2 linked regions of the Chroococcidiopsis sp. TS-821 genome follow. The protein of the gene in region 1 interacts with the protein of each later gene in a pairwise test. Links are inferred from orthologs where the notes say so. Each region holds a gene or a part of one and is shown in the gene's direction. Other genes may lie near its edges.

Region 1 (16,438 bases):
TAGCATTACTGCGGCGCTTGCTAGAATACATTAAACCCATCAATAAGCCAGTGGCGCTGTGGGCGTCAGACGCGCAGTTGGCGGGCAATGGAGTGATGCGCGAAGGCACGCAATCTATTTGCTTAGGCTTGCCAGGAAATCCCGCGATCGCAGAAACAGCTGCACTAGCTGCAATTTTAGAAGTTGTCGCCGCGATTGGCACTCCGGTACATATCATGCGAATTTCGACAGCGCGCGGTGTTGAATTAATTCAAGCGGCAAAAGCCCAAGGTTTACCTGTGACGGCGAGCACGACTTGGATGCACTTGCTCCTCGATACGCAAGCGCTGAAAAGTTACAGTCCCTCACTGCGATTAGAGCCACCTTTAGGCAATACCAACGATGTTCAGGCACTGCGTCAAGGAGTTCGTTTGGGAATTATCGATGCGATCGCTGTTGACCACACTCCTTACACCTACGAAGAAAAAACTGTTGCTTTCGCTGAAGCTCCTGCGGGGGCGATCGGCTTAGAGTTAGCCTTACCTTTACTATGGCACAACCTTGTAGAAACAGGTGAATGGTCAGCTATCGAATTATGGCGCAGTCTCAGCACTTACCCATCGCAGTGTTTAAAACAAAGTCCGAGTACGATTTCGCCTCATAGTTCGGTAGAAATGGTTCTTTTCGACCCGCACGAAACATGGCAAGTACACATGCATACTTTAAAATCTTTGTCAAGCAATACACCATGGTTAGGACAAACGCTACGAGGACGCATTGTGCAAACTTGGTACGAGACCTGAAAATCGACGTCTCTCTATATGAGAAAGCTTTTCTTTAGTTCAATTCCCCCATGCGATGCGGAGGCCAAAAGCGAACTATGGCACGTCCGATGATTTTGTCGCGCGGGACAAAGCCCCAATAATGGCTATCGTAGCTATTATTACGGTTATCACCTAAGACTAGATATGAGTCTTCTGGCACAATGACAGGTCCATACACGTACTGCGGCGGGGCTTCGATGTAGTTCTCACGCAACGGCTGGTCGTCAATATAAACGCGTCCACCCCTAACTTCTACCTTATCGCCAGGCATGCCAATAATTCTTTTGATAAAGGCATCTTTAAGATTTGGGTTTTCCTGGATGATTCCTTCAGTAGGAGAAAATACGACAATATCGCCTCGCTGCGGGTCCGTGAAACGATAACTCAACTTATCGACAATCAACTTGTCATACTTTTGCAGCGTTGGCAGCATGGATTCAGAAGGTATCCAACGCGCTTCGGCAACAAAAGTCCGAATTCCCAACGCCAGAACGATACTTAATATAATTGTTCTTCCTAGTTCGCCGATCCAAGAACCTTCAGTGTCTTGTCGCGATTTTTGATTTGAAACTTGACCTGGCACACGAGACATAGAGCTTTGTTTAAAACAACCGAAAGACGCTAATAACTAATTTAACGAGCGAAAATACTTTGATTTATTAATTCTAGCTAGAAAAAGCTTACATTAATGTAACACTAATGTAACACTGGTATCCTAAAAAGTTTCATTGCAGTTTGAGAACGTGGATATGAAGACGCGATCGCAATGCAGTTTGCACTTGCCGCTTGCTTTCCCAGTAGAGTAACGTGCTTTTATGCTGCCACTGTTTATCAGTCTTGCTATTTTCAAAGTATCGTCACCTGTTACACTCAACATTAACTGTCATGCCATCTACAGATCTTTTGATTCGCCATGCCCAAATTCTGTTACCGAATGGTGACTTTTTAATCGGAGATGTGCTTGTCCGCGATCGCCAAATTGCGCAAGTCGCACCAGAGATCGCACTTCCAGCGAATGCCGCAGACTATATAGAGATAGACGCATCTGGTTTAACTTTGTTGCCTGGTGCGATCGATCCTCAAGTTCACTTTCGCGAACCAGGGTTAGAACACAAAGAAGATTTGTTTACTGCTAGCTGTGCTTGTGCCAGAGGTGGTGTCACTTCGTTTCTAGAAATGCCGAACACTCGTCCGCTGACGACGAATCAGCAGGCTTTAGACGATAAACTCGAACGCGCTAAGCAAAAGTGTTTAGTCAACTACGGTTTTTTCATCGGAGCTACGGGAGACAATACGCCTGATTTACTCGCAGTAAATCCTACGCCAGGAATTAAAATTTTCATGGGTTCGATGCACGGTCAATTACTCGTCGATAAAGAAGCGGCACTAGAGCAAATTTTTGCGCAAGGCGATCGCTTAATTGCCGTTCATGCGGAAGATCAAGCCCGAATTAATCAAAGAAGACAAGAGTTTGCCGGAATTAAAGATCCCGCAATTCACTCGCAAATTCAGGATACAACAGCGGCTTTAAATGCCACGAAGCTCGCGTTAAAACTTTCTAAAAAATATCAGCGACGCTTACATATTCTGCACATGTCAACTGGAGAAGAAGCCGAACTGTTACGTCGAGACAAACCCACCTGGGTAACGGCGGAAGTGACTCCACAGCACTTACTATTAAATACGGATGCTTATGCCAAAATTGGCACTTTAGCGCAAATGAATCCCCCCCTGCGATCGCCGCATGATAATGAAGTGCTATGGCAAGCTTTACTCGATGGCGTGATTGACTTTATCGCTACCGATCACGCGCCGCATACCTTAGAAGAAAAAGCACAAGAGTACCCGAATACACCATCAGGAATGCCTGGAGTAGAAACGTCTTTAGCATTGATGCTGACACAAGCAATGCAAGGACGCTGTACAGTTGCCCAAGTTTCGCACTGGATGTCTACCGCAGTTGCTAAGGCTTATCGAATTCCGAATAAAGGTGCGATCGCGGTTGGTTATGACGCAGATCTTGTCTTAGTCGATCTCAACACTTACCGCCCTGTTTTGCGCGAAGAGTTACAAACTAAGTGCGGTTGGAGTCCTTTCGAAGGTTGGAATCTCACCGGTTGGCCTGTGACGACAATTGTTGGCGGTCAAATTGTCTACAACAAAGGCAAACTTGATACAAACGTTAGAGGTGAGGCATTACGTTTTGATGCTCACCTCTAGTTAACTATTGAAGTTTTACTCTCGATTAAAATTATCCACCGCGTCGCAACATGCCGTTGCCCTCGACAATCTTCATCACGCGATCGACAGGGAGATTATACATTTTTTGAACAACTCCTGATGGCCAGTAAACTTCAATTCGGTCAATGAGCGTATTGTTTTTCAACCCAAAATGAAGACGTTGATGATTTTGACCATACAGGTGCATTCCTCCTCCCTGTTCTCGCACTTGAGTAACACCGCCCGCTGTGAGTAGCACCCTAGTACCAATACCGTCTCGGTTAGATGCGATTCCTTGCAAGTCAATTTCCAGCCAATGGTTTTTATTGCCAAGGTTACGGAAAAGTTGATGTGGAGTTCCCGTGTAAGTTTTTTGTGTAGCTCTTAATACAGTACTACCCATGAATAAATCTAAAAAACCATCAACGTTATAATCTGCGACTGCAACACACGAACCAAACATCGTTCTTGTCATCTGAGTCACAACATGAAAGCCTGGATGACGTCCTGCAGCACCACCGGCATTAGGAACAACTCTAAAGGTTCCATTACCTAAATTTTCATATAGAACACTTGGTAAGCTGTAAGATTCATAACCCCGCAATACATATAGATCGACATCCATGTCATTATCAAAATCTCCAGCAACTACCGAGTGTGCTAAGAGTGGGTTACCAATTCCAGAGCCTTGCGTGCGATTAACATACTGTTTAGTTTTAGGGTCATAGAAAAGCAAAACATCTGGTAAGTCAAATTGAGAGAGATCGAGTGGTCCAAAACCAATGCGAGTTAAGTGAGACATTGGTTGAGGTGTTTCAATCACTAAATGAACTAATTTATATTTGGGAGAAGAAAGTCGTACTGTCCAAGTTTGGGTAGCTGGCTCATAACCAATGTATAACCCAGTATCAACTCCAGCCTTGTGTGGTTTAATTCCCCTCACTGTTGGATCTTGCGGCGATAACGAAAATCCCAACTTCCCTGGTTGTCTGCCTTGGGAACCAATAAAGATTTCTGGTCTACCTATCTCTGTGACAATCTCTGTAACAGGTGTGGTACGGAAATCAAAGCTGACATTCCCACTTGTCTTAAAACTGACTCCCACCTCCCGTTGGAAGGCTAGTAACTTTGCTAAGGCTAACTTTGCATTTATTTGATGTACGCTAGGAACGCGAATGAGACGATTTCTGGGCAGAAACACATCTAGATAGGTGTCATTATTAAAGTCAGCAATGACAGCGTCGGAAACAAACTGATGAGCAGGTAATCTCCCAGTTATATCTCGAAAAGGAATTGTTGTTGAATCGTAGATCTTCTGCGGGTATCTAGATGGACTTTGAATGACGATATCCTGCTTACCATCGCCAGACACATCTGCAAGTTGGGCAAAGTCAGAGGCTTGGTTTGTTTGCAAGCCAACTTGTGCATTGGCATTTTGAAAAGCATTTGTCATTCTTCTAAACAAGGTACTAGGAGCTTTTCCGTCAGGTCGGATGTCATTTAACTGAAGAACATCCAAAAGTCCATCTTTGTTCCAGTCTAGCCATAGCGGGGCTCGACCTCTTCCTAATGGGAAATTTAAACCCCACTTAGTTGCTTGCTCCTGTAGCTTTCCTTGATGATTGACAAGGAAAAAATTGTTTTCTTGACCGTAGCCAGCTTGCGCTCCTGTGACGACAAATAAGTCAGGATCGCCGTCATTATCAAAATCACCCCAGGCTGAACCGTGAGAATCGCCTGTTACACCGCTTTTGGGCCAAACTTGCGAAATAATATCTTTAAATTTACCGCCACCCATGTTGAGATAAAGACGAGGAAATTTTGCTCCTTTGGGACGATCTGAGCTTCTGTAGCCGTGCGGTGTAATCCATAGATCGGGCTTACCGTCGCTGTTGTAATCTAACCAAGCAACACCATGAGTTTCGTCTTGGGATGACACTATTCCAGCATTTGCGGTGGCTTCTTGGAACTTAATTGTGGAAGCTTGACTAGTAAAACTTAAACTAACTTTAGTCGTAAAACTAAAAACGAGTGTCGCTATGCCAAAACATAATAGTATTTTTAGCCGTTTATGAAGTCGCACATGCACCCCCTTCTGCTGAACTTGACAGCAGCTCTATGTGGTGATAGAAATGAGAGAGTACTTGGTGCAGAGAATGATTTCTCTGAGCAAGAGTTCGGTTTGGGGATCATCTATCAAACTAGATGACCATATGCATCGTTGCTATAGAATGAACAGCAGGTTATAGATAGCGAAGTTAAAAGCTGTTGGCAAGGGTGAAGAATTGTTAGGTTGTTAGTAGCTAAAGAGAGCAAAATCTAAAATCAGAGGTAAAATAGACAGATGTATAGCTACACCATATAGATTTACCTCAAAAGAAGTAAGTTAGAATTTGCGCTTTTTTATAACTTTAAAAAGCGTGAAATGGAAAATATATTGATAGAAGTATGACTAAAATTGGGTCTGATGCAGATCTAACTAGCTAGATAGATTAGTAGTAACATCTCCTTTCCATTATGTTAATTTAGATAGGCTGGTAAGTTAATACAGTAAAGTTACGCTCAGTTCAGTAATTTTGCCTTAGTTTTATTCAATAAAACAAGGAAATCTGTACCCTGAGTGAAGGTATAAGAGTATAAGTGCTATGCGTGAACTTCATCGCTAATCACTGTTTAATGAGCGATATACAAGGTCATAAAGCCTAGGTATTTCAGACTAATAATATATCAGTCAAAATCCCTTGGTTAACTTGTAAAAGTATGTATAAGAGATAGAAATATAAATTCTACCTATATATTCCTTTTAAACTACTTTCAAAGGTAAGAGCAACAACCTAAATATAACTTTACAAAAACTTTATTATAGATAGATTGAGCAGCTTTCTTTACATTGAAAGTAAATTATTTGTATCTATCAAAAGACAGAAATAACTAATATTTAGTACAGAATTATCGATCGCAAACGCAAGGAAAACATTGCTTCAGGTTGTGAAATTTTCTAAAAAATCGAGTTGAATGCCTACCGCAGATACGTCTACTTGACGACCATGAGTGTTATGGTGGCTAAAGCGGATATTAATATAACTCGATGGTAGATATGGCAAGCGTTCTGCCCATTCAATTGCTGTAATACCTAACTCTACATCGATACCTTCCCAGTAAGCTTCTGGGTATAATGCAGCAACTGACTCTGGTTCTAAACGATATAGATCTAAGTGATAAAGTGGCAAGCGCCCTTCTCTATACTCATTGATTAAAGTAAATGTAGGGCTAACAATTTGCTCCTTAATTCCTAGCCCGCTACCAATTCCTTGAACTAATGTAGTTTTACCACTTCCTAAATCCCCTTGTAATAACAACACACTACCTGCATTCAAAGTTTGCCCTAAAAATTTACCTAAGCGCAGCGTTGCTTGTGGATCTACAAGCAAAGTACGAATTTGTCTTTTATTCATAATCTAAATCTGAGTCTTGAGCTAACAGTTTGAAATCATAATTTATTGATCTGCCTCTGCAAGTTAACTTCCTAAAATAAAGCTATTATTCTTTGAGTTAACTGTAAAAAACTCATTTTAAATATTACTGAATATAGTGTAACTGATTTAATATGATTTTTATGAAATTGAGAGGGCAAACCTTTTAAAAATAATTAATTCGTCTTTAGTAAGTGTACTTAAATCTGTTAAATAGAAAAGTAATTTTTAAGTTATAATTTTTAACAATCGCTCACTTTAAATGAACTATAATTCTCAACGTTTGCAAAAGTTGAATGGCATTCTTAAAAGTAAATTGCGATGAATAACTTAGAAATATTAAGCTGCAGCTATCCTCTAATTTCTTACTAACTATGAAGGAGCGTAGTAGCCGAGCCATTGTGCGTACGAAGTTTTCGTTATAAAATTTTCTATGACTAGGAAGCTAGAACAAAAATAATAATTTTTCATCAAACAAATCAAAAATCGCTATTACAATTTGAGAAATATAAAATGGATTTTTTATTCAGCGCATGTCATATTATACTGAGATTACCAGCAATTTGAACTGCATAGATACATGCAAAGTAATTGTAGAAATTTTTAAAAGAATAAAATTACACTTACTTTGGCAAGAAGCGCGACTGTATTAGTTTGTCCAAGACATCCTAGAAAATAATCTTACTTATGTGCGAGCGCGACCATACCAGCGTAAGAGCACTTGTGCTAATGCCCGAGGATTATGCCGCACTAGTCCAGTTTCTTCATCTTCATCGATCACGTTGGCTAAAATAATCCGTCGTCCTAAGCGAGCAACAACTTCGCGATCTAGAAATACAGGATGCGAATTTTCTTGTGCATAGCGCCTCAGGCTTTTTTCTGAGGGAGTTCGTCGATGAACCAGGACAGCACTAAATAATTTTTGTCCGCACGCAGCGTCGATCGCGCGAATATGATCCGAGACAGTATAACCTTGGGTTTCACCTGGTTGTGTCATGACGTTACAAACGTAGATACAAGGAATTGGCGGGGTTTTACCTCCTTTACAGCGGGCGGCGATCGCGTTGGCAATTTCTGGTACTAGTAAATTCGGAATAACGCTTGTATAGAGACTTCCAGGACCAATGATAATGTAGTCAGCTTCATGAATCGCTTGTAGTGCTTTGGGTAGTGCGGGAGGTTCGGCGGGAGTACAGCCGATTTTGAGGATACAGCCGCCTGCTTTGGTAATATTAGATTCACCTTCAATACGACGACCATCAGCTAATTCTGCCCACAAGCGCACATCACTGAGCGTTGCGGGAAAAACTTGTCCGCGAATTGCGAGAACTTGCGAACTTGCGGCGATCGCCCGTTCTAAATCACCAGTAATTTCACTCATTGCGGTGAGGAATAAATTCCCAAAACTATGCCCAACTAAACCATCACCAGCTCGGAAGCGGTACTGAAAAAGCTCAGTCAATAATTTTTCCTCGGAGGCGAGGGCGGCTAAACAGTTGCGAATATCGCCTGGGGGAAGAACCCCTATTTCGCGCCGCAGCCGTCCTGAAGACCCGCCATCGTCTGCTACAGTGACAATGGCAGTGATGTTCGCGCTATACGCCTTGAGTCCGCGCAGCAACGTTGATAAACCTGTCCCACCGCCAATGGCGACAATTTTAGGTCCGCGATGCAAGCGGCGGTGTGTTAAGAGTACATCGATCAGTTCTTCATCGCCACCTTCTGGTCGTAATACCTCAGTAATTGAGCCGACGGTGCGGGTTTGTCCCCAGAAGATCAACAATGCGCCCAGAAGCAATACCAAAGGACCGCTAATATAATTAGGAACAAAATTCGCGATCGTGCCGACAATGTCCTGGATTAATTGCAATGCATGAAAAATTGGCGTTAATTTGACCCAGATTGCCAAACCTAAGCCAACTAACACCACTCCGCCAGCGCTTAACAGTAACCAGCGTTTGACAAATATCCCAGGAGCTAACCATTTGAACCACTGTCCAACTCGATGGGGAGCGCGATGGAGCGATTCCTGCTTGATACTTCGTAAGGATTTTTTAAAAGGAGCAAATCGCATATGCAACTTTTTAGCAGGGAGATACCAAAATGTATACCAAACCCTTGTTACTTTAGTAGGTGATCTAACTGTGTCTAGTAGCTTGACTAAGTGAATTTATAGCCTTAATTCCGATTGGAGATTGCATAATTTTATGTATTTTCATGTAATATCGCTGAAATTCAACGTATTTGACTAGAACTTTACGATCAAAGTTGCATCTACTTTTACACAAGTTGGGTACGAGGTGTTAGTGACAACTTGGCGATTGAGAAATCAATATGGAAAAGCGAATTTTGGGAATCGATCCTGGTCTAGCGATTTTGGGATTCGGTACAATTAGGGCAACGCAGCGGGATTTCAATTCTGCTGGGGCGATCGCTTCCCAAGCTGCTAACGCAGAAGTTATTACCAAACCAGAATTAACATTACTTGATTTTGGTGTGATTCAAACTTCAGCCGATATCGAGATGGGGAAAAGACTGTGCACGATTTACGAAGACTTAAATGTCTTGCTCGAACAGTCGCAACCTAACCTAGTTGCAATTGAAAAGCTCTTTTTCTATAAGATGGGCAATACGATTTCTGTAGCTCAGGCGCGTGGCGTAATTATGCTGGTGTTGGCACAGCACGATATTCCATTTGTCGAGTTTACGCCAGCCCAAGTCAAACAAGCACTTACAGGTTGGGGTAACGCCAAAAAGTATGAAGTTCAACAAGCTGTCGCACAACAACTAGATTTAGATTATATTCCGCGTCCTGATGATGCTGCAGATGCGCTGGCAGTTGCCCTAACAGCATGGTATTGCAATAGTAGAATATTCTCCTAAAGCTCCCCTATATCGCTGCACTAATGTCTCTGTGCATCTTCTACTCACTACCTAACTTTGCGATCGCGTCTAGGTCGTAAATTGCTTTCTCAATTGCCCAGGCGATCGATTGGTGAGGATGATTGAGTTTACTCTTAAAAGAGTTCAACGTAAATCCTCAGATCTCACACTTCTAGCTCTTCTGTCTCACTACTTTTAAAGTGCTTAGGCTTGGATCGGCACAACCACTAATAAAACCTCCCGTTACTAGGATTTGCTGGAGGTAATCTAGTGCTTGCCTGTTGATGATTTCTCCTGGCATTAAGACAGGAATTCCTGGGGGGTAAGGACAAACTAATTCTGCACAAATGCGATCGCTTGCTTGGGATATCGGTACACTTTCGGTTTCTGCAAAATATGCTTGTCGCGGTGAAATTTGCACGGTATATCCCATCTTATAAACAAAATCTTCCCACATAGGCTTTTTATAAGTCAAGTGTTCTTTTTGATATCTTTGAGATACCAAATTGAAAGCTGATACTAACTTTTCAATATCTTCTTGCGCGTTGCCAAAGGAAATAATAAAAGTTAGGTGTTGCAATGAGGGTAATTCTGCTGTCACACTGAGTTGTTCGTGTAAGATTTCATCCGCCTCAAAGCCTGTTAAACCCAACCCTGAAACTGTAACCGTGAGTCGCGTCGGGTCTAAACGGCAAAAACCTGGAGTAGATTGGCATTCCAAAACTGATAATCCAGGAATTTGATGAAGGTGGGTGCGTGCTTCTGCGGCAAGTTGTAAAGTGCGTGACATTAAAGATTTTCCATGCAGTGCCATTTGTTGGCGTGCGGCATCGAGGGAAGCTAAGAGTAAATAACTAGGACTTGTAGATTGCACAAGTTGTAAAGCTTTAGAGAGGCGATCGCGGTCTATCCTATTACCTTGGACGTGGAGCATCGATGCTTGAGTCATTGCTCCGAGAACCTTATGCGTTGATTGCACAGTTAAATCGGCACCAGCTGCCAACGCAGAGATAGGTAAGTCAGGATGAAAAGCAAAGTGTGCGCCGTGCGCTTCGTCTACGAGTAAGGGGATGTTGTGTTTGTGCGCGAGAGAAGCGATCGCACCTATATCACCACACGCACCGTAGTACGTTGGGTAAAGGATCATCACGGCTTTCGCGTCAGGATGCTGTTGGAGTGCGGTTGCTACACTTTCTAAAGTAATACTATGTGCAATATCTAGTTCTGAGTCATACTCAGGATTAATGAAAACAGGAATCGCACCAGAAAGAATTAAGCCAGCGATGGCGGACGAATGTACATTACGCGGCAGAATAATTTTATCTCCAGCATTGCAAGTTGCTAAAATTGCGGCTTCAACTCCACACGTAGAACCGTTAACTAAAAACCAAGTTTGTTCCGCACCGAAAGCATCTGCTGCTAATTCTTGGGCTTCTTGAATCACACCTTGAGGAGCAAACAAATTATCTAATTCAGGAAGTTCTGGTAGGTCAAACTTAAAAATATTTGAATTGAAATTACGCGCTAAGGAAGAGGAAATTCCTTGCCCTCGTTTGTGTCCTGGCGTGTAGAAAGCTGCATGGTTGTCGTTAGCACATTCACGTAAAGCATCTAATATTGGTAAGTTTATTTGGTATTGCTCAGAAAAATGCATAAAATAAGTAATTAACTTTAAAATAAAAATCCTTCTAGTGGAAGAATTCAACTAAATTACTCGACGCAAATAGCCGATCGCAATCAGTATAGTTACCACAAAGCACAACTCTCCTCTACTAACCTAGTTGTAGTGACTCTGAAGTAAAACAATATTGGGCGATCGCACTGAGTCTAAATATCTAGATAGATGTATTGAATAACAGTTGTTGTCTAGGGTGGTAGAGTCACGTCGATGGAATGGCAATGATTAATCCCAATCCTAACCCTTTACCGCAACCAGAAATTCCCGCACCAGTTCCCAATCCTTTACCAGACCCCACACCACCTACACCTGCACCACAACCGACCCCAGAACCTGCGCCGCAGCCAGTACCAGCACCAATTCCTCAGCCAGTACCAGCACCAATTCCCCAACCAATTCCTGAACCAGTATAGGTACCCTTTTAGATTTGGTACTAACTGAATCAAGGCTTGAGCTTTGCAGAAAGTACGCTTAACTTGGATGCTAGTATCATAGTTTTGATAGGATGACTATAGTTCAAAATGCCTAAACTCAACCTAACCAAACTTCGTTAAACTAGTTAAGCTGACCGTTCACCTGCAAGAATATATGCTCAGAGCCGGAATCGTAGGGCTACCCAACGTTGGAAAATCAACTTTGTTTAATGCTTTGGTTGCCAATGCCAAAGCGGAAGCTGCTAATTTCCCGTTTTGTACGATTGAACCGAATGTAGGTGTTGTTGCAGTTCCAGACGAACGATTACAAGTTCTAGGAAAAATCTCAGCTTCGGCGCAAATTGTACCGGCGCGAGTTGAATTTGTTGATATTGCAGGTTTAGTCAAAGGTGCAAGCCAAGGCGAAGGTTTGGGCAATCAGTTTCTTTCACATATTCGCGAAGTTGATGCGATCGTTCATGTCGTGCGTTGTTTTGAAAACGACGATATTATTCATGTCGCGGGTTCGGTCGATCCTAAACGAGATATTGAAATTATTAATTTAGAATTGGCATTGGCTGATTTAGCTCAAATTGAACGACGTATCGAACGTACGAAAAAGCAAGCTCGTACGAGTAAAGACGCCCAGTTTGAAGTCAGCGTTCTAGAAAAATTAAGTGCTGCATTAAACGAAGGCAAATCAGTAAGACAAGTCAGTTTAACCGAAGAAGAAGCAGCAACAATTAAAGGATTAGGATTATTGAGTGGTAAACCAATTATTTATGCAGCAAATGTCTCTGAAGAAGACTTAGCAACGGGTAACGAATATGTCGAACAAGTGCGGCAAATTGCTTCGCAAGAAAATGCTCAAGTTGTAATTGTTTCTGCGCAAGTTGAAGCCGAGTTAGTAGAATTACCCGAAGAAGATAAAGCTGAGTTTCTTGCATCTTTAGGTGTTGCAGAGGGCGGGCTAAAATCGTTAATCCGTGCTACATACAAACTTTTAGGATTGCGTACCTATTTTACGTCAGGACCTAAAGAAACTCGTGCGTGGACAATTCATGCAGGAATGTCTGCACCGCAAGCCGCTGGCGTGATTCACTCGGATTTTGAACGCGGATTTATTCGAGCAGAGACAGTTGCTTACGAAGACCTAGTCGCGACTGGATCGATGAATGCAGCTAAAGAGAAAGGTTTGGTGAGAAGTGAAGGAAAAGATTACGTCGTCCAAGAAGGTGATGTAATGCTATTTCGATTTAATGTTTAGTTATTAGATGGGTAATCCCCAGTCTGTAACTTAGTTTGGTGGGTCGAAACGATTGACAAAAATCGACTAAAGAATCATTGGTAAACCAACAGCAAGACAGAATAACCAATGATGAAAATCAAGAGGCGCGGTTGCGAAGATGGTATTGATGATTGATACATAGCAGAAAACCATTTGCAAAATAATCGCGCCAATAATGCCAAATGCGATCGCAGGAATATCAACTTCTGCCGCTGTACCCTTGATTTTTGCCATCAAATCTGGTGTCAACTGACTCAAACTCAAAAGGTAAAAATCCTGCCAGCATATGAGTGCACTAATTGCCATAGTGCGCGCTAAATTCATGTCTCCTGTCGTTGCCCGAATATACTCAGAAACTCCAAGGATGACAATCCAATTAAACAGTGAAATTGCTAAAATACGCTGAATTCGACTTTTTGAAAGTATAGCTTCGTTGCTAAACGTTGCTTGGCTTCATGTTCCCCAATCCTTGTGCAGCGTTCTGTTTCGAGAATACTAAAGACTGCTGCTGTCGCAGCCTTGGCGCTAGCGTCTATGTCATATTTCTTAATCATTTATTTAGTGCTATCTAATCAAGCACCAAAAAATAGTGTTTAGCAAAAATTGACACTAATAGTTCTTCATGGTAACTATAGGTTGCCTTCAAGTTGGTGAAATCACCACTTAGCTTTGTTCTATCCAACATTGAGACAAGCACGTGAATGTAAATGTGTCTACTTCAATTGAAATCGTTGGACGTTCGGCTCAATTTCAACAGATTGTAGAAGTTCTCGCCCGCGATGGAAATCTTTTGATTGCGGGAGTACCAGGGTGTGGAAGGCGAACTTTGGTAAGAACGGCGGCTTTAGAAGTAGGCGCGATCGCTTTAGAGGTAGATTGCATCCGCGCGATCGCAGCAAGGCAATTCATCGAATTACTCGCAGAAACAATTAGTCAAAACTTTGACTCGACGCTGCTGCAAACGTGGGTTAATACAATAGCCAAAGATTTGTTCGCAATCCACGTCAGCGAAAACAGCACTCACTTGAAACTCGCACCTGCGGTAACGCCAAAGCAGCTATGGCAAGCTTTTGAAAGATTAATTCAGCTACCGCAACTTTTAGCCGAAGTCGTTGATAAACGCGTTGTACTGATTTTACAGAGTTTTCCGCACCTCCGCGCATGGGATCGCAATAGCGAATGGGAAAACACGCTAAGACGAGAAATTAAGTCGCAGACGCGTGTCAGCTACGTACTCGTTGCCACAATTGCAGAAGTTACGCACAGCGAAGACCCGTTAGAAGTTGTCGAACTTACGCCTTTAGCAGATGATGTATTGGCAGTGTGGGCGAGAGAAATTTTACATACCCACGGGCTAACATTCGATTCGCGATCGCCTGCAATCGACACTTTCATTGATGCGGTTCAGGGACATATTGGCGATGCATTGACACTGATTCGTCGCCTTGTCGTCATGCATCCTACTGACAAACTCATTCGCGATGAACAAGTACATCAAGCAATTCAAGAGTTATTACAAGACTTATCAATCACCTTTGAGTCATTACTCATGCTTTTACCTGCAACTCAAGTGCAACTTTTAGAATGTCTTGCGTTAGACCCCACAAGTAAACCGCAAAGTCGAGAATACATTCAAAAACACGGGCTTTCGCGTGGCGGAAGTTTACAAGGTGCTTTGATAGGATTACAACAAAAAGGCTTAATCTACGGTTCTGAACAAAATTATCGCCTGGCGCTTCCCTTTTTTGCTTTATGGCTTCGTCAACGGTTAAGTGAGTAGTATCAGCAATCAAGTAGCAGATACAAGTTCGCGTTGCTTCGCTTGTTTGATCGTCGCAAGTTGCGCTTGCAATTGTTCTCGAACTTGATAGCGGTAGTGGAAGAAGTGTTCGCCAGCGCCTAAGGCAATGAGGTAGTCGTATACCAGTCGCGGTTTTGTCAGTGCGATCGCGCCTAATTGCCACCAAAAACGAAATCGCGTTGAACGTAATAAACCCTGTCGCCAACAAATCGCAGCAAATAACCGCAATTCAGTCATCGTTATTGGGCGTTTTGTCTTCCCTCGCCAGCCATTCATCATTTGAAAGTGACGAAATGTACGTTTCATGTATGGCATTGGTTCATAAATATGCCAGAATGCATCAATATACTCCTCCGTCAGTTCTTCCACCGGACGAGTTGGCACAAAATTCATAATTGCGCCTTGATGAATTGTCCCTAACCCATCCACTAATCGTCCTTCTTTTTGCAGGCGATTCCACATTGCTGTGTTTTGCAATGCTTGCAATAAACTAAATTGACACTGCGGAATTCCTGTCTCTTCAATAAATGCTTGAATTCGCTTGCCTGCACCAGGACGTTCATTATCAAACCCCATAATAAAGCCAGACATAATTTGCAATCCGGCACGAGTAATTTTATGACAAGATTCAATTAAGTCCTGGCGAGTATTTTGTAATTTGTGAATGCCGACTAAACTATCTGTATCTGGGGTTTCTATTCCCATAAAGACAATCGTAAAACCAGCTTTCACCATGAGTTCAATTAATTCATCATCTTCAGCTAAATTTAGTGAGGCTTCGGTTAACAAAATAAAGGGATAATGATGTGCTTCCATCCACGGAATCAATGCCCTTAAAAATACTTTGGCATTCCGTTTGTTGCCAATAAAATTATCATCGACAACAAAAACATATCGCCGCCAACCCAAGTCGTAAAGAACTTGAAATTCTTGCAACATTTGTTCTGGAGTTTTTGTACGGGGCTTGCGTCCATACAAGTTAATAATGTCGCAAAATTCGCACTGAAAAGGACAACCACGAGAAAACTGAACTGTAATTGCTAAGTAGGCATTCAAATCCAGTAAGTCATACCGCGCAATTGGTGTTTGCGTCACATCCGGTTTTTCTGGCGAACGAAATATCCCGCGTGTTTCGCCGCGTGCCAAAGCTTTTAGAAACATGGGAATCGTGCATTCACCTTCATCTAAAATCAGATAATGCGCTCCTGCCTCTAAAGCAAACTCTGGTACGGATGTCGGGTATGGTCCACCTACAGCAACTTTTTTACCGAGTGCTACACCTTTTTGGATAAGTTCGCGAAAGTCTTGTTTTTGGATAATCATTGCTGATATGACGACCAAGTCGCACCAAGCCCAATCATCCTCAGTTTCAAAACGAACATTGCGGTCTACAAAACGAATTTCCCACTCGGTTGGCAACATTGCGGCGATCGTAATGAGACCAAGCGGAGGATTAGTTGAACGTAAACCTGCTAAATTCAGTGTCTCCTGGTACGACCAGAAAGAATTAGGCATAACAGGCCATAGCAGTAATGCTTTCATGAGCACGCACTCCAAATTTACAAGGAATGAGTGAAGTGATGCATTCCCTTTTGAGGGAGTAATAACCTCAAAATTACTGCTGTAGGCGTCAAAAATTCCTAAAAATTCACCAATATCAATATTTATAAAAATTTATTCATGAAGTGTAGAGAAGGGCTAGTGGTTAATTTTGAATATAAAGAGAAAACATTATTCTTCCTCTGCACCTCTGCTTCCCCTGCACCTCTGCTTCCTCTGCCCTCTTCTCTACATCTCCTGCATCAGACGTAAGTAATTTTGGCGTAATTGTGCCAAATTTTCCATCATCCGATTACTTAAGTCTTTTTCCACATTGCTC
Region 2 (16,394 bases), on another replicon or contig:
TTTTTGCAAATAAGTTAAATCACACTCAAGTTGCTGAAATATGAATGCTGGCTGGTACGATGAAAACAATAATGGGTTTGTTCCAATGGTCGAATCATATAACCAAAGAGGACAAGTACAACCAGCTGTTTGCCGGATCCTGGACGCCAATCTAGACCGCGCCCGTGAGGGATTGCGCATCATTGAGGAATGGTGTCGCTTTGGTTTAAATAACGCGCAGTTTAGTGGAGAATGCAAACAACTACGGCAAGAACTCGCAACTTGGCACAGCCCAGAATTACGCGCGGCGCGAGATACTCTTGGAGACCCTGGTACGCAACTGACACACCCACAAGAACAACAACGCGCAGATCTCAAATCCCTCCTGCAAGCAAACTTCTGTCGAGTCGAGGAAGCTTTACGTGTTTTAGAAGAATACGGTAAACTTTATCACCCACAGATGGGCAGCGTATTTAAGCAAATGCGATATCGCGTTTACACGCTCGAAAGTCGCTTACTCGGCTACGAACGCCATCAGCGATTGTTGCGATCGCAGTTATACCTTGTCACTTCTCCCGCAAAAGATTTATTGTCGGTGGTAGAAGCAGCGTTGGCTGGCGGATTGACTCTCGTACAATACCGAGATAAAAATGCTGACGATAGCGAACGGATGTCGTACGCGCAGCAATTGTGTCAGCTGTGTCACAAATACAATGCATTATTTCTCGTCAACGACCGCGTGGACATTGCTTTGGCAGTAGACGCGGATGGCGTGCATCTTGGACAGCATGACATGCCCATCAACGCTGCTCGACAGCTGTTAGGACCGCATAAAATTATCGGTTGCTCGACGACAAATCCAGAAGAAATGCAACGCGCGATTCAAGGTGGCGCGGATTACATTGGTGTGGGTCCAGTTTACGAAACACCCACTAAAGCCGGTAAGCCAGCTGCCGGCTTAGAATACGTACGCTACGCAGCTCAGCATAGCCCAATTCCGTGGTTTGCGATTGGCGGTATCGACGTGAATAATATCAATGATGTCATCTCGGCAGGTGCAGAGCGCGTCGCAGTCGTGAGGGCATTAATGGAAGCTGAACAGCCTACTTTAGTCACGCAATACTTCTTATCGCAATTTACTCGCGTCCGCATCCAAAGCCATACACTAGAATTGACTGAATCTTATGTCCGAGCAAATCACCCTGGAAGTTAACGGCGAAACGCGTCAGTGCGCAGCACATTCCCGAATTCCAGATGTCCTAAACCAACTCGGCTACAATCCGCGTTTAGTTGCAGTCGAATACAACGGCGAAATTCTCCACCGTCAGTATTGGTCAGAAACTTATGTCAAACAAGGCGATCGCTTAGAAGTCGTCACAATTGTTGGTGGTGGGTAAACGAGAGGAAGGAATGGGTGGCTAGTGAATAGCGATTAGTTGTGTTTGCGCACAAAGGTGCTGAAGGCAATTATTTTAAACTTTGAGTTAAAGAATTGCTTAACTCCTCTGCTCCCTTGCACCTCTGCTTCCTCTGCTTTCAAAAGGTACGGTATTCATATCCGGTAATCCACCCTCAGGTTACTGCCATAAGCAGAATAGAGAGGATAAATTAGGAATGTAGCTTGTATAGATAGTTATCGCGAAAGAGAACCCCTTGTTCGACTTTGCTGATGATGTCTCAGGCTATCGGCTGGTGTTATTGAATAAACATAAAATATCTTCATAGGATATAGCAAAGCCGATATTGTCTTTTAGGCACATACTATGCTCAAGAAACTGCTCTTAGCCATGAAACCGCTTGTGAAACCCCTATTTATCTTTGGGCTGGTTGCAGCCTTAGCATTGGGTCACTCTGATGCAGCCTTGGCAGCGCGTAGTGGAGGTCGCATCGGCGGCGGTTCTTTCAATCGTCCAGCGCCCAGCCGTCCTTATACTCCCCCTGGTGGCGGCGGAGGCTACTATGCTCCTTACCCTGGTGGTGGATTTGGTTTTCCCTTCGTCTTCCCCTTCTTTGGAATCGGCGGCTTTGGCAGTCTGTTTTCCATTTTGATCTTTTTTGCGATCGCAAACTTCGTTCTCCAATCTTTCCGGCGTGCTAGTAGCGGAGATTCAGCAGGCTACGATACTGGATATAGTAGCAATCCTAATGTCTCGATCGTTGAATTACAAGTTGGTTTGCTAGCGCAAGCGCGCGGACTACAAGAAGATCTAAACCGCATAGCGGAAACTGCTGATACAAATTCTCCTGAAGGTCGGGCAGCAGTTTTACAAGAAGCAAGCCTTGCATTACTACGTCATCCTGAATACTGGGCGTACGCAGGTAGTAAAAATAGTCAAGCGCGCTTAAACGCAGCCGAAGCTGAATTTAATCGTCTATCGCTTGCTGAACGCAGTAAGTTCTCAGAAGAAACGCTGACTAACGTCAATAATCAACTGAGAGGTGCGAATCCAAAAGGAGTTTTACCAAGTTCAGACCTTGATAATCCCACTCGTCTGATTACCGAAGGTCCTGGCGAATATATTGTTGTCACGCTGTTAGCAGCAACCTTAGGTAACTTCCAGATTCCACAAATCAACAGTGCTGAAGATCTACGTCAAGCACTACGCGTTATCGGTGCAATTCCGAGCGATCGCTTGCTAGCAATTGAAGTGCTATGGACTCCTCAAGCAGCAGGCGATACCCTAACCTCTGACGACCTATTAGCAAAATACGCTGATTTGAAGATGGTCTAGCTTGTTACGGCAATTAATTGACTAAAATACACAGGGGACTTTATTAGTCCCCATTTTTGATGAGATGCGCGTGCAAATCAATTCGCCGCTAAACAAACAAAGCCCACTTTTGTGGGCTGACTACAAGTCAGGTATTATGAAGGTTCCCCGCATGTGGGGAGCCACTGCGCCCTTGGAGTGTCCTCTTTGAGTGCAAGTGGCGTGGATTTAAGGAGCTATGGTATCAATAGTCAATTTTTAGAGACTCGCCATGACTTCTTCCGCTGCTGCTAATGTCTTGTCAATATCTTCTTCAGTATGTGCTACAGAAGTAAATCCCGCTTCAAATTGAGATGGTGCTAGGTAAATGCCACGTTCGAGCATTCCTCGATGGAAACGGCTGAATTTATCTAAATCAGAGTGTTTCGCATCCTCATAGTTATGGACAGGTCCAGCAGTGAAGAATAAGCCAAACATACCGCTAATTTGACCGCCACAAGCTGCGTGACCTGTTTTCTTAGCAATTTCCAATAAGCCATCGCTCAGTTTTTTGGTAATTTTGTCCAAATACTGATACGTGCCTGGTTTTTGCAAAAGTTCAAGCGTTTTGATTCCTGCTGTCATGGCAAGGGGATTACCTGATAACGTTCCAGCTTGATAAACAGGTCCTGCTGGCGCAATCATTGACATAATCTCTTGCCGACCGCCATAAGCTCCTACAGGTAAGCCACCACCGATAATCTTACCCAAAGTTGTTAAATCAGGCGTCACGCTAAACCTTTCTTGTGCGCCACCGTAAGCGATCCGAAATCCGGTCATCACTTCATCAAATACGAGTAACGCACCATACTCGTGCGTAAGTTCGCGCAAGCCTTCTAAAAACCCTGCATCTGGAGTAATAAAACCTGCATTACCAACGACAGGTTCTAAAATAACGCCAGCAATTTCGTTGGGGTTTTCGGCAAACAAAGCTTTAACAGCTTCTAAGTCGTTGTATGGTGCAGTCAAAGTATTGCTTGTAGTTGATTTGGGTACACCTGGGGAATCGGGTAAACCTAAAGTAGCCACTCCAGAGCCAGCCTTGACTAAAAACATATCAGCATGACCGTGGTAGCAGCCTTCAAACTTGATTACTTTGTCCCGTCCGGTAAAAGCCCGCATTAAGCGCAGTACCGCCATACAAGCTTCCGTACCAGAGTTCACAAATCTTACCATTTCGATGCTCGGAACCGCATCAATCACCATTTCTGCTAGGACGTTTTCTAGCACGCAGGGCGCACCAAAACTCGTGCCTTTTTCCAACGCCTCATGTAACGCTGCAATAACTTCTGGATGCGCGTGACCGCAAATCGCAGGTCCCCAAGTGCCCACATAATCAATATATTGATTGCCATCAACGTCCCAAATGTAAGCCCCTTTAACGCGGTCAAAAACAATTGGCTGTCCTCCAACTGATTTAAAGGCTCGTACTGGAGAGCTGACACCCCCAGGCATCAAGTGTTGTGCAGCCGCAAAAATTTCTTCTGATTTGGTTGTCTTAATCGCGATCCTAACCAAGATTCTCTCCTTAATGAGATGTCTAAACGTCTATCTTTGGACGGTGGTACGTATTATTTGAAAGTCCTATGGTATCAAGTATTCCCGTCCGGAACTCCGGAAAATAAAACTATGTTATATAAAACGAATCAAGATTTACCTTTAGAAATTCGTGCAAGTTTTTCTGAGACTGCTCAGGATGTGTACCGCGCTGCCTACAATTGTGCGATTCATTGGTATGGCGATACAACCCAAGCGCACAAAGTTGCATTAAGTGCTGTTAGAATGCACTCGGCAAGAACTATGAGCGTACTTGTTTAATCTTTGCTTAGCTATGCTACTGACTTTAGCTAACGCGATCGCCAACTACCATCTAACCTCATTACCCAACTGACCCACACATTAAATGATATCTTGAACGGGTAGGTGTTGCCTGGCAAAATGATTTTTATGTCTGTGGATCGAGAAGTGTTAAGTCAAGCTATCCCTGTCGAAAAAATTCGCTACGACGACCGAGGCTTAGTTCCTGCAATTGTTCAAGATTATCTAGATGGCACAATCTTGATGATGGCTTGGATGAATCGCGAGTCGTTGCAAAAAACGCTGGAAACCGGAGAAACTTGGTTCTGGAGTCGTTCTCGTGCCGAGTTATGGCATAAAGGCGCGACTTCAGGACATATTCAGAAAGTGCGATCGCTGCGTTACGACTGTGATAGCGATGCCTTACTCGTGAGCGTCGAACAAATTGGTGATGTTGCGTGTCACACCGGCGAGCGCAGTTGTTTTCACCGCGTTGACGGGCAGGTTGTCCCTCCTCCTGCGGATACTTTGTCACAGCTTTTTGCAGTGATTTGCGATCGCCGCGATTATCCTATCGAAGATTCTTACACCTGTAAGCTGTTAGCGAATGGCGATAACAAAATCTTAAAAAAGCTCGGTGAGGAAACCGCCGAAGTGGTTATGGCTTGTAAAGATAATGACGCTGAAGCAATTGCCTCTGAAGTTGCTGATTTGCTTTATCACGCGCTTGTTGCGTTGGCACATCACAACGTTGAACTTAAAGACGTTTTTCGCAAGCTACAAGAACGTCGTCGTTGATTCTGTACTGTGGAGTAAAATTTCTTGGGTATGTGGTATGATTTATTTATATCATAATAGGAATCTAATCAATTCCAAAATTTTAGAATAGATTTCCATTATGAGAAACATAATATCAGAAATCTTGAGAGCTGTCTAGCTAGACATTTAAAATAATTGTTTTTTCTTAGAGCTATACACAAGTTGGTTGAGGTAGTGCAGAATTGCGATTGTGAGAAAAACACTGGCAGCTAAACCAAGCCAATAGCTGTAGACAAAAACACGCGACTGATCTAAGGCCCAGCCGCCTAGTGGTGGACCGATGAAATAGCCAATAGCCCAGCAGAGGGAACTTATTGAAAAGTAAACTCCGCGTTGAGATTCGGGCGCGAGTTCTGTCACTAAAGCTGCGGCAGAGGGAGTATAAGAAACAATCGCTAAACCAAACATACTCATGGCAACAATTGCCCAGAATAGTTGGCTTACAGGAGTAATACCAGTAAACCAAACACAGCTAAAAGCTACTGCCCAGATCAAAGCAGAAACAATGAGTGCATGAGGATGCGTAAAGCGTTTTAAAACACGCGCGATGGGTAATTGAAACAAGATGGCAACTGCCATGTGGCAAGCGAATAAAGCACTGAGAGTCGATTCGGTGAATCCTTGAGTCGAGTTAAAAGATACGAAATTTCGCAAATACAGCGGTAACGTGCTGTGGAGTTGCGACGTATAAGTTGTGAAAATAATATTTACTAGAACGTAAACCAAAAGACGGCGATCGCTAAGTGCTATAGCCCAATTGCTTTTTGCGGATAAATTAGACGCATTCGCTAGAGGTTGATAAGTTTCTTTGATTGCCAAGTAAATGACGACAAAGAACACCATAAATGAAGTTGCATCAATCAAAAATAACGCGCGGTACGCTCCAGTCGTACTCACGAGCGCGCCGCCAAAGATAATTCCGGTACCTAAGCCAAGATTATCAGCAAGTCTTGTGAGTGCGTAGGCTTCGCGTCGGTTTGCAGGTGTCGTTAAATCGGCGACAACGGCTTCAGTTGCAGGCCAATACAATCCTTGTCCTAGTCCGGAAAGCAAGTTACCAAGAATTAAAATGGGAAAAGTGATTGTGCTGGCTAATACTAAAGACGCGATCGCTGCAACCGCTGCAGAAAGCAGTAGAGTACGACGGCGTCCCCAGTTTGAAGAATCGGACAAAGATCCGCCTAAAATTCGCCCAAAAATTCCTGAAATCGAAGCACTACCTAAGGCAAAACCCACCGCAGTTGCCGAAAAGCCTACCTGATTGACAAAAAAAATCGGAGCGTAGAATAGTGTAAATCCTGTACCAACTTCGGATAAAAAACGACCAAAACCGAGAATCCAGACTTGAGGATCGAGTTGTGGCAACCACGAAGATAACTTTTGCTGGAAAAACTTCATGCAATTAATAAAAGGAGCAATCAATAGCAATTCTCCTTTCATTTGCAGTTATGGAGCATCTCCAAAAGTAAAGATATGTGATGTACTCCCAACGCCGCGCTACGCGACGGCGTGGGCTTCTCTCGGTTTTACCCTAGAGCGTTTTATAGTGAGGGAGACACCCAGCCCCACTTTCTTGATAAGAATTGCCGAGTTTGTATCCCGATCTATTGACAGATTGCATCGGTTGCAATCATGCCAACGTTCTTTCAAAGTTTTCGGGACAATGTTGAGGCAATTTGAGCAAACTTGACTGGTATTTTTGGGATTAACTTTGACAACCTTGCCTCCAGCACTTTCAGCCTTGAAGCTTAGTATCTCAATAAATTGCGCCCAACCAGCATCAGCTATACTCTTGTTTAGTCCGGATTTTCTGCTTTGTCCGTTTGCTACATAATTACTTTGTTCATCTTGTTTCGGCTTACAACGTTTGGACATATTTTTAACTGCCAAATCTTCGACAAAAACCACAGGGGCTTTTTGTAATATCTGCTTGGCAGTCTCAAAATGAAACTGTTTTCTTGCCCTTGCGATTCGCTGATGGAGTCTACCAACTCTGCGGTTTAAAAGTTTTCTGGCTCTGCTGCCCTTCTTCCTGGCAGTAACTTTTCGTTGTAACTTGGCTAGTTTTTCTTCACTGTGTCGAAAGTGTTGAGGGATATCGACAAACTCTCCAGTGTCAAGGGCAGCAAATTTCTCTAGTCCGAGATCTAGGGCAATGCTGTTGTCATCAGTTGGAATAATCTCAACACTACTAGTTGGTACGCTCTCAGCAACCAGGGTAATAGTTACATACCAACCGTCGCTTTTCTTAGTAACAATAGCTGTTTTTGCTTTGAATCCATCGGGGATAGGGCGATGAAGAACTAGTTTTATCCAACCGATTTTAGACAGATGAATTCGATTATTCTTAATGTCGGAAATATCAATTTGAGGATAAGTAAGCGAGCGGTAACGATTCTTTCCTTTAAATCTTGGTCGTCCGCTTCTATTACCCTTGCTGTCTCCTTTAACAAATCGGTCAAAAGCTAGTTTTACCCTGGTTACGCAGTCCTGCAACACTTGCGAATAAATCTCTTTGTACCAGGGTCTATTAGATTTTAGCGGAACAACGCTGCGTTTTTGAGAATAGTAATCGGGGTTATCTCGAAGTTCAGGAAGATGACAAATTAGCGGACAAGCATTAATGTCGCACCGATTCTCTTCCCACCACCGGAAACGCTCAGCCAATAACCAGTTGTACTGTAAGCGCAACATATCGAGCCAGCGCTCCATCGTGGTTTTTTGTTCGGTTGTTGGTAGTAACTGGTATTGGTAAGCTTTTCTCATGAGCAGATAATTTCATGCAGTGCTTATAAAGTAAATGACCTATAAATCACACTCTAGAGCAAGTATAGGCGAAAAGTGATTACCGCTCCTATGTTGTTGCAGCGGTTGCAGGAGATTTGTTTTGACTTGTGCCAGAAATGGGGATGCGAGTTAATTGAAGTCAATGGCGAATCAGATCATTTGCACCTATTGTTTGGCTTTTATCCGCAGATGCAGTTATCCAAATTTGTCAATAACTTGAAGACGGTGAGCAGTATTTATATTCGCAAAGAGTTTCCCCAAGAGGTGAAGCGATTTTACAAGGATAAACCTATCTTTTGGCATTCTGCCTATTTCATTGCTACTTGTGGGGGTGTTACCGTAGAGCAGTTAAAGCAATACGTTCAGCAACAAGACTCTCCGACTGATGCTGAAGTTCTTGCCCGTGATTTATCCCGACCCCACCGCAGAAGCGGACGAGGCGGGGATTCTCACGGTTGAGGGCTAAAACTTTACTTTCCTGAATACCCAGAGGACAAATTCACGACTGCCTATTTTCGGTTGAGAATCGTCGTAACCACTGAACTCACTCTTCTAACTGAGGAGTCGGTAAGTTCTGTATTTATTACTTATTGCTGTGTTGCTGGGTTACGTAGACCAAACTTATACGCGAGTAAGCGGATCGTTAAAGCTGCTTCTCCTTGTTGTCAGCTTTGTTGCAAAATTTCTTGAGAAATCACTGACTCTTTCATAATGTCCTCATGAAACAAACTTTTAATCAAGTTGTGTCAAACTTCAATTGATTCAATGCTAGTTGCTGTGTTTATGAGGGTAGGAGGTAGAAGTTAGAAGGAGACTTATACTTAAAAAATTTGTATTTCTGGCTCGTGCTTGATACAAATTTTCTACTTCAATGAGCTTTTGATCCACAACCAAAATTTTTATTCTCAACCTTTTACCTTGAACCTTCTAGCTTCTGCCTTTCTTTGTAAAGTTTGAAATTCTAGATGTAGGATCTGGTTGGAGGTTTAGAGTAAGGACGTTATAGAAGCTCGTAGTAATATTCCTTGAGGAAAGTTCAACCCTGACCCCCGCTTATTGTCGTAAGCCAATCGCAATGTACCTTTATTTTTAAAGAAAGTAGAAGCTGTGTCACCATTCTTATTTGTAACCGACTTAGACAACACGCTTGTAGGCGATGACCAAGCGCTAGCAACACTCAATTATAAACTGAGTAAGCATCGCCAGGAATACGGCACCAAGCTTGTCTATGCTACGGGGCGATCGCCGGAACTATACCGCTTATTGGCAACCGAGAAATCGCTGCTCGAACCTGACGCTTTGATTTGTTCGGTAGGAACCGAAATCTACCTCAACGGTAGCGATACTGCTGATGCTGGATGGAGTGCAAAAATTGCCCAAGGCGGTTGGAATCGCGATTTAATTGTGGCAACAAGCGCGCATTTTGCTGATTTAGTTGCGCAACCTGATTCGGAACAACGTCCGTTTAAAGTCAGCTTTTTTTTAACAAAAGAAGCAGCTGGAGAAGTTATTCCGCAGTTAGAGTCTTTATTGCAAAACCGAGGGTTGGATGTCAAGCTCATCTACAGCACAGGTCAAGATTTAGATATTTTGCCGCGCCACAGTGACAAAGGGCTAGCCGTACAATTTCTGCGTCAGCAATGGGAAGTTGCACCCGAAAAAACTGTTGTCTGTGGCGACTCTGGCAATGATATTGCGTTGTTCTCTAGCGGGCAAGAACGTGGGGTAATTGTGGGAAATGCGAGTGCAGAACTTTTAGAATGGCATTATAGTAACCCTAGCGATCGCCGTTATCTCGCGCAAGCTGCGTGTGCAGGTGGTATTTTAGAAGGCTTAAATTACTTTGGGTTTTTGGGATGATTAGCTATCTCAAAGGTATCGTTGCTAGTGTTGATAAAAGTAATAGCAATCGCGTTATTCTAACTTTGGAGGTAAATCAGGTAGGGTACGATTTACAAATTCCCGCGCGTTTTGCGCAAGAATTACCAGCAATTGGGGAAACAGTACAAGTGTTTGCACATCTGCAAATCCGCGAAGAACAGCCGTTGCTTTATGGTTTTAGTTCAGCCGCGCAGCGTGACTTATTTCGCCAGTTGATTAGCGTAACTGGAATTGGCGCACAACTAGCGATCGCATTATTAGATACGCTCGATTTACCCGACTTAGTGCAAGCTATTGTCAGTGGAAACACGCAATTACTGATTCAAGCACCAGGCGTTGGCGGTAGAACCGCAGAACGCATCTCCTTAGAGTTGAAAAAGAAACTTGCAGATTGGCGAGCCACAGCTGGGGTTGTCGCTGCTACTTCTAGTGGTCCACCACCAGCAATTCTCGAAGACGTGCAAATGACACTACTCGCACTCGGATACACAGCAAGCGAAGTTTCGCAAGCAATTACTGCGGTCAGTGATAATGCGATTTTACAGCAAAATGCGAATGCGGAAGAGTGGATTCGTCAGGCGATCGCGCATTTAAGCTCGTAGATTTTTTAGTAATTAGGGTTCGTCTAGTTGCAAATTCATTTGCCAGGCTTGACGCAGTTGGTAATTGCAGTAATTAATATTGTTGGATCGATAGGTTTTGCTAGGTGCTGGACAAAACCTGCGGCGATCGCCTCCTGTCGATCGGACGCACGCGCGTAAGCAGTTAGGGCAATTGCGGCGAACTGCTTGTGAGGAAATAATACTTTCAGCTGACGCATCAACGTGTATCCATCAATCTTTGGCATACCAACATCGCATAGCAGTACGTCAAATTCTTGTCGAGCAATAATTTGCATCGCCTCGCTTGCTGATGCAGCAGTAACGACAGTTGCACCAGCTTGCTCTAACATGATGGCAATTAAGTCGCGGTTATCTATTTCATCATCGACGACTAATACCTTAGTACCAATCAGCGGCAAAGAAGCAACAGGACTTCTAGCAAGATTATACTGGTTGACATATTGAGTTTGACTACCGCGTAAAATTGGCAGCCGTACAGTAAAAGTCGCTCCTTGTCCAATACCGAGACTTGTTGCTTGCACTGTTCCACCGTGCAGTTCGACCAAGTGACGAACAATTGCTAAGCCTAAACCCAAACCGCCAACTTGGCGCGTTGTCGAACTATCTCCTTGACGGAAATAGTCAAAGACGTAAGGTAAAAACTCTGGTGCAATACCTCTACCTGTATCTGTGACTTGAATTTGGACTTGAGAATCGATTTGCTCCAATTTGATCCTGACTTGTCCGCCTTCAGGAGTAAATTTGATAGCATTGGAAAGCAAATTCCATACAACTTGTTGCAATCGAGTTGCATCACCAGAAATTTTGCTGACTTTTGGTGCTAAGTTTGTTTCAAGCTCGATCGATTTAGCAGCAGCCGCAAATCTTACTGTATCAATGGCAGCGGCGATCGTCGTTTTTAAATCAACCCAACCAATATTAAGACTGAGTTTTCCTTGGAGGATGCGTGAAATATCGAGCAAATCGTCGATGAGTTGTGCTTGTAATTTCACATTGCGCTCGATCGTTTCGAGTCCGCGAATCAGTGTCACTTCATCCTGCTTGCGCGTCAATAGTAATTTTGACCAACCGAGGATGGGATTCAAAGGCGATCGCAATTCGTGCGACAGTACTGCTAAAAACTGATCTTTAGCGCGATTTGCTGCTTGTGCTTGCGCGAAAAGTTGAGCGCGATCTACGGCTAGGGCGACGCGATGGGCTAATTCTTCTGCTAGGTGCAAATCTGCTTCGGTGTAATCGCGACTCGAATCAGTGCCTAAACAAAACGTGAGAGTGCCTAACCGCCGCTGCTGCACAACTATACCCACAGTCATCCAAGACCGAATCTCACAAGCGCGGAGAAATTGAAGATGTTGCGGACTTGTCGCGATCGCCTGTAACCACTCGTCAGAAACAACAGGGACAAAATAAGACTTACCACTCGACAAAACAGCGGCAACTGGGTGATATGTATTTAAAGACGGTACGTAATTCTGAATGCACTCAAACCACTGCCGTTTTGCAGGCTCTTTGTGCTGCCAAGCAACTCGTTGGATCTCCTCCTCTATAACCAGATCAAAGAAACAATAGTCTCCTAAAAATGGGACTGCGCATTCTGCAATCTTTGTCAAGATATTTTCTTCCTTCAAAGACGCGGCTAAGATTGTACTTATATCAGCTAAAAACCGTTGTGCAGCTTCGACTTGCTTGATATCGTGAATATCGGTTGCCGTGCCAAACCAAGATAAAAGTTGACCTTGGTCATCTTTGAATGGGACAACTCGCGTTATATGCCAGCGATAAGTTTGATCGAACCGTTTGATCCGATATTCAATTTCATAAGCTTCGCGCGCGCGAATACCTCGGTTGCGCGTTTCGACTAAGCGCGGTATGTCTTCAGGATGAACAAGTTCTAACCAGTCTAGCTCCATAGTTTGAGCTAAGGAGATACCTGTGTATTCTTGCCAGCGTTGATTGATATAAGTTACCAGCCCTTCAGCGGTACTCATCCACACTAACTGGGGAATCGCATTGGCAAGTGTCCGGTAGCGTTTTTCACTTTGCTCTAAGGCGGTGGAGACTTGTTGTCGCACTTGAGCTAATTCGAGTGTCGCCCGTACCCGTGCTAATAGTTCATGCGTAGAAAAGGGCTTCGTCAAATAATCATCAGCTTTGGCTTCGAGTCCTTCGAGTTTTGCTTCTCCAGTACGCGCAGAAAGTAGAATAATCGGTAATTTGGCAGTACGAGGATGGCTGCGCAATTGACGCAGTAACTCTAAACCATCCATCCTCGGCATCATGACATCGGAAAGTACCAAGTCAGGAAGCCGTTGCGCGATCGCTTCCATTGCTGCGACGCCATCATTAACCGCGACAACTTCATACGCTTGGCTCAACAACCGCTGAAGATAGTTCCGCATATCCGCGTTATCATCCACAAGCAGAATATACGCAGACGAGGGAGATGATAATTGAGAATCACTCTTTTGTGCTTCCTCCGGTAGCCATCCCAAAACTTCTTCTACATAGGCACTTCGCGCGATCGCTGTTGAAGACAGATTTTTGGTTCTAATTTGTTCTGGTGGTAGGTGCGCAAAACCTAAGGGAATCGACACAGTAAATGTAGTTCCAATACCGACTTGGCTTGTGACGTTAATTGTTCCGCCATGCAGCTTGACAAGTTCCTCAACTAATGATAAACCAATACCAGAACCTTCATAAGTACGCGATCGCATATTTGTCACGCGATGAAAGCGCTGAAAAATTCGCGGTAACTCCTCAGCAGGAATACCAACTCCGGTGTCTTGCACCGTTAATTTAACTTGTTCGCCTACTGCTTGTAACTTAACAACGATTTCCCCCTCAAACGTAAACTTGAAGGCATTCGAGAGGAGATTAAACACAATCTTCTCCCACATCTCGCGGTCGATGTATGCAGGTTCAGAAAGTGGCGGACAATCCACAATGAAATTCACTCCTGCGCGTTCGATTGCCGAGCGAAAAACACTCGCAAGTTCTGCCGTAAAACTTGCTAAATCAATTGGCTGATAAGCAGCTTGCATTCTCCCAGCTTCGATGCGAGAAAAATCAAGCAAATTGTTAACGAGTTTGAGTAAACGCAGACTGTTGCGGTGTACGACTTCAAGTTGCTCGCGCTGTTGCGAGGTAGTTTCAGCATCTGCTAGAAGATCTTCTAGCGGATTGAGCATCAATGTGAGTGGCGTACGCAACTCATGGGAAATATTACTGAAAAATAGGGTTTTGGCGCGGTCTAGCTCGGCTAAGGCTTCATTTGCCAGCCGTAATTGGTGATTGACTTGTTTTAATTCTGCGGCGCGTTGATAAATTTCGGCTTCCATTTGTTCGGTGCGATCGCGCAGCGCTTGATTTTGTTGATACTGCTCGTTACGCTGTTGTTTGAGTCGCACAAACTCCGTCACGTCTTCAACGCGATGGATGATATAAATAACTTCTTGATTCTTGCCAAAGACAGGAGAATTAACAGGACTCCAGTAGCGCTCTTCAAAGCCATTACCTTCAGATACAGGGCGGGGAATATCATACTTCTGAAATGCCATGACATCCGTTTGACGATTTTGCACTACAGTTGCTAAAGACCGCCGTAAATTTTGTACGCCAGTTGCAGTAGGATCGTTGGGATTATCTGGAAACACTTCAAACAAACCGCGTCCCAAAATTTGCTCGCGTTGTGTCTTTGTGACGCGCAGGTAAGCATTACTCACTGCAACGATTGTGAACTGCGCATCGGGAGCTAGTACTAAATAACAACTTGGTACTGACTCAAACAGCGTTTGGAAATCAAGTTCGCTAGCAGAGTGTGACACAGAATCTTTCACGGTTGTGGCGAGCAATAAAATACAAAAACTTGGAGTTAATTGTGTTAATCTACTAATTGTGCAATCGTCGCTATGAATTCTTCAATATCAATTGGTTTAAGTAAATATCGCTGAAATCCAGATGCCAGGGCTTGTTCGCGGTATTTTTCTGAAAGCGAACTAGATAGGGCGATCGCTGGGACTTGGCTTTGTAATGGTAAAGGCAGCGCTCTGACTTTCCTTATTAAAGCACAGCCATCTTCACCTGGCATGCAAATATCACTGACTAAAACATCAATACTAACCCTTTGACAGTAATCGAGGGCTTCGCTTGTGGATGCTGCTGCGATGACTTCTCCTCCTTCTTGCTCAATCATTACTGCCAATAGTTCGCGATCGTCTGGATTATCATCGACAACTAAGATGCGCACCTGAGCAAGCGATCGCGCCGGCACAGAAAAATCTGTTGCAATCAGTTTTCTCTGAATGTTGACGCGATCAAACCCATTCACTGAGTTGTGTTGCGTCATGAAGACTTGTACAGGCGAGAAGTTACGTTTGAGCAACCGCTTGCTGTCATTCACGCGCCCTGAAATGACTGAATTTGAGACGATACGTAATACGTGCAAAATTAAAAAGGCAAGATGCGCTAAACAGTCTTGTCTAGTGTCGCTAATATCAATCAGCTTGACTACTTGCTCGTGGATAATAAAACGCGGTATATATTATCCACTTGGCTATCCACTTAAGAGTAGTGTTTGTGCTGCGCTCCGTGCCACACTACTAAAAACCCATCTTCACTACTTCATCCTCACTACTTATGGTTGGCTTAGCTGTGAATAGCTGTGGAAGGCAGCGGATTATGGTTGTTGGCACAAATATTACAACTGTGCAAGAAGTCAGTAGTTATTGTTTGGAATCGCAAGCAGAAGTTTTACCCTATTACGGAACGCCTAGCAAAGAGGAGGTCGATCTGTTTAAACCTCAAATTTGGGTGATTTGTTTACCAATTCCGCAAAATTTACAGCTACCAACAAACGCACATTTAATTCTTTGGGAAGAACCACCCGCCGTGTTGCAAGCTGTTAGCAATCGAGCGGAATTATTAACTTGTTTAGAACAATTGTCACTCTAAATAATACTGTTTCACTTTGAAGTTGCGACAAATAGGGAGCAGGGGAGCAGAGGGGCAGAGGAAGCAGAGTAAGCAGAGGAGAAATTAATTATAGTTCTCACTTGAGTGGAATGGTATAAGTTGGTCGGGAGTAGATTGTTAAGTCATTAACTTCTCTATATTTAACTTATTAATACTACTTCTAGATAAGTTGGTCTCGCACTGCCTTGGCTGCTGCTTGGACGCGATCGTCAACACTCAGTTTGTTTAAAATCATCCGCACGTAGGATTTTACGGTTCCTACTGATAAATAAAGTTGCTGAGCAATTTCTTGATTAGAACATCCTTGCGCAATGAGTTTGAGAACTTCGCGTTCGCGCTGACTCAAAAGTTCAGATTGTACGACTGAGGGATTTGATTCGGATGTTGGTTTGAGTACTTGAAATACTTTACGGGCAACGGGAGCATCCAAATACGTTCCACCACTTTGAATTAACCGAATCACGGTAATTAATTGCTCCCACTCCATACTCTTAAGACAATAACCATCAGCACCAGCTGCGAGCATGCCAATAACTTGAGAATCTTGATCGAAAGCAGTCAAAGCTAACACGTGAGATGTCAGACAATGACTTTTAATTTGCTGCGTTGCTGTGATGCCATCCATGACAGGTAAGTCAATATCCATCAAAACCACACTAGGTTGGAGTTGCATTGCTAATTCCACAGCTTGCATTCCATCAGCCGCTTCACCTACAACAACAAAATCTGACTCTAAAGCAAACTGCGATCGCATTCCCCGACGCATCAGCGCATGATCTTCAACAAG

The links.
Region 2: the proteins of ruvC (region 1) and ruvA interact in binary tests that used the Escherichia coli proteins (3 or more experiments, as listed by UniProt). The link is inferred for Chroococcidiopsis sp. TS-821 from one-to-one orthologs.

The regions. Positions count from the first base shown.
Region 1 is NZ_MVDI01000001.1:1,567,279-1,583,716, reverse strand. Bases 7,631-10,604 are described here. They hold ruvC (crossover junction endodeoxyribonuclease RuvC), read left to right. Parts: upstream 7,631-8,830; coding sequence 8,831-9,379; downstream 9,380-10,604. Other genes in these bases: B1A85_RS07135 (aminotransferase class I/II-fold pyridoxal phosphate-dependent enzyme), read right to left, coding at 9,552-10,604; yvcK (gluconeogenesis factor YvcK family protein), read right to left, coding at 7,631-8,570. Also shown: B1A85_RS07170 (dihydroorotase), read left to right, coding at 1-782; lepB (signal peptidase I), read right to left, coding at 817-1,395; B1A85_RS07160 (dihydroorotase), read left to right, coding at 1,689-3,023; B1A85_RS07155 (CRTAC1 family protein), read right to left, coding at 3,055-5,106; tRNA (adenosine(37)-N6)-threonylcarbamoyltransferase complex ATPase subunit type 1 TsaE, read right to left, coding at 6,005-6,478; more of yvcK, read right to left, coding at 7,182-7,630; more of B1A85_RS07135, read right to left, coding at 10,605-11,033; B1A85_RS07130 (hypothetical protein), read left to right, coding at 11,273-11,470; redox-regulated ATPase YchF, read left to right, coding at 11,646-12,737; B1A85_RS07115 (ATP-binding protein), read left to right, coding at 13,456-14,538; B1A85_RS07110 (B12-binding domain-containing radical SAM protein), read right to left, coding at 14,548-16,101; B1A85_RS07105 (hypothetical protein), read right to left, coding at 16,348-16,438.
Region 2 is NZ_MVDI01000008.1:76,347-92,740, forward strand. What follows is about bases 8,872-11,801. They hold ruvA (Holliday junction branch migration protein RuvA), read left to right. Parts: upstream 8,872-9,988; coding sequence 9,989-10,615; downstream 10,616-11,801. Other genes in these bases: B1A85_RS18135 (sucrose-phosphate phosphatase), read left to right, coding at 9,240-9,992; B1A85_RS25315 (ATP-binding protein), read right to left, coding at 10,651-11,801. Outside these bases: B1A85_RS18090 (thiamine phosphate synthase), read left to right, coding at 41-1,192; sulfur carrier protein ThiS, read left to right, coding at 1,164-1,376; B1A85_RS18100 (DUF1517 domain-containing protein), read left to right, coding at 1,743-2,711; hemL (glutamate-1-semialdehyde 2,1-aminomutase), read right to left, coding at 2,949-4,247; B1A85_RS18110 (ChaB family protein), read left to right, coding at 4,359-4,547; bifunctional phosphoribosyl-AMP cyclohydrolase/phosphoribosyl-ATP diphosphatase HisIE, read left to right, coding at 4,677-5,324; B1A85_RS18120 (MFS transporter), read right to left, coding at 5,472-6,785; B1A85_RS18125 (RNA-guided endonuclease TnpB family protein), read right to left, coding at 6,843-8,111; more of B1A85_RS25315, read right to left, coding at 11,802-14,472; B1A85_RS18160 (response regulator), read right to left, coding at 14,517-15,080; B1A85_RS18165 (hypothetical protein), read left to right, coding at 15,272-15,586; B1A85_RS18170 (response regulator transcription factor), read right to left, coding at 15,768-16,394. UniProt on the Escherichia coli protein: The RuvA-RuvB-RuvC complex processes Holliday junction (HJ) DNA during genetic recombination and DNA repair.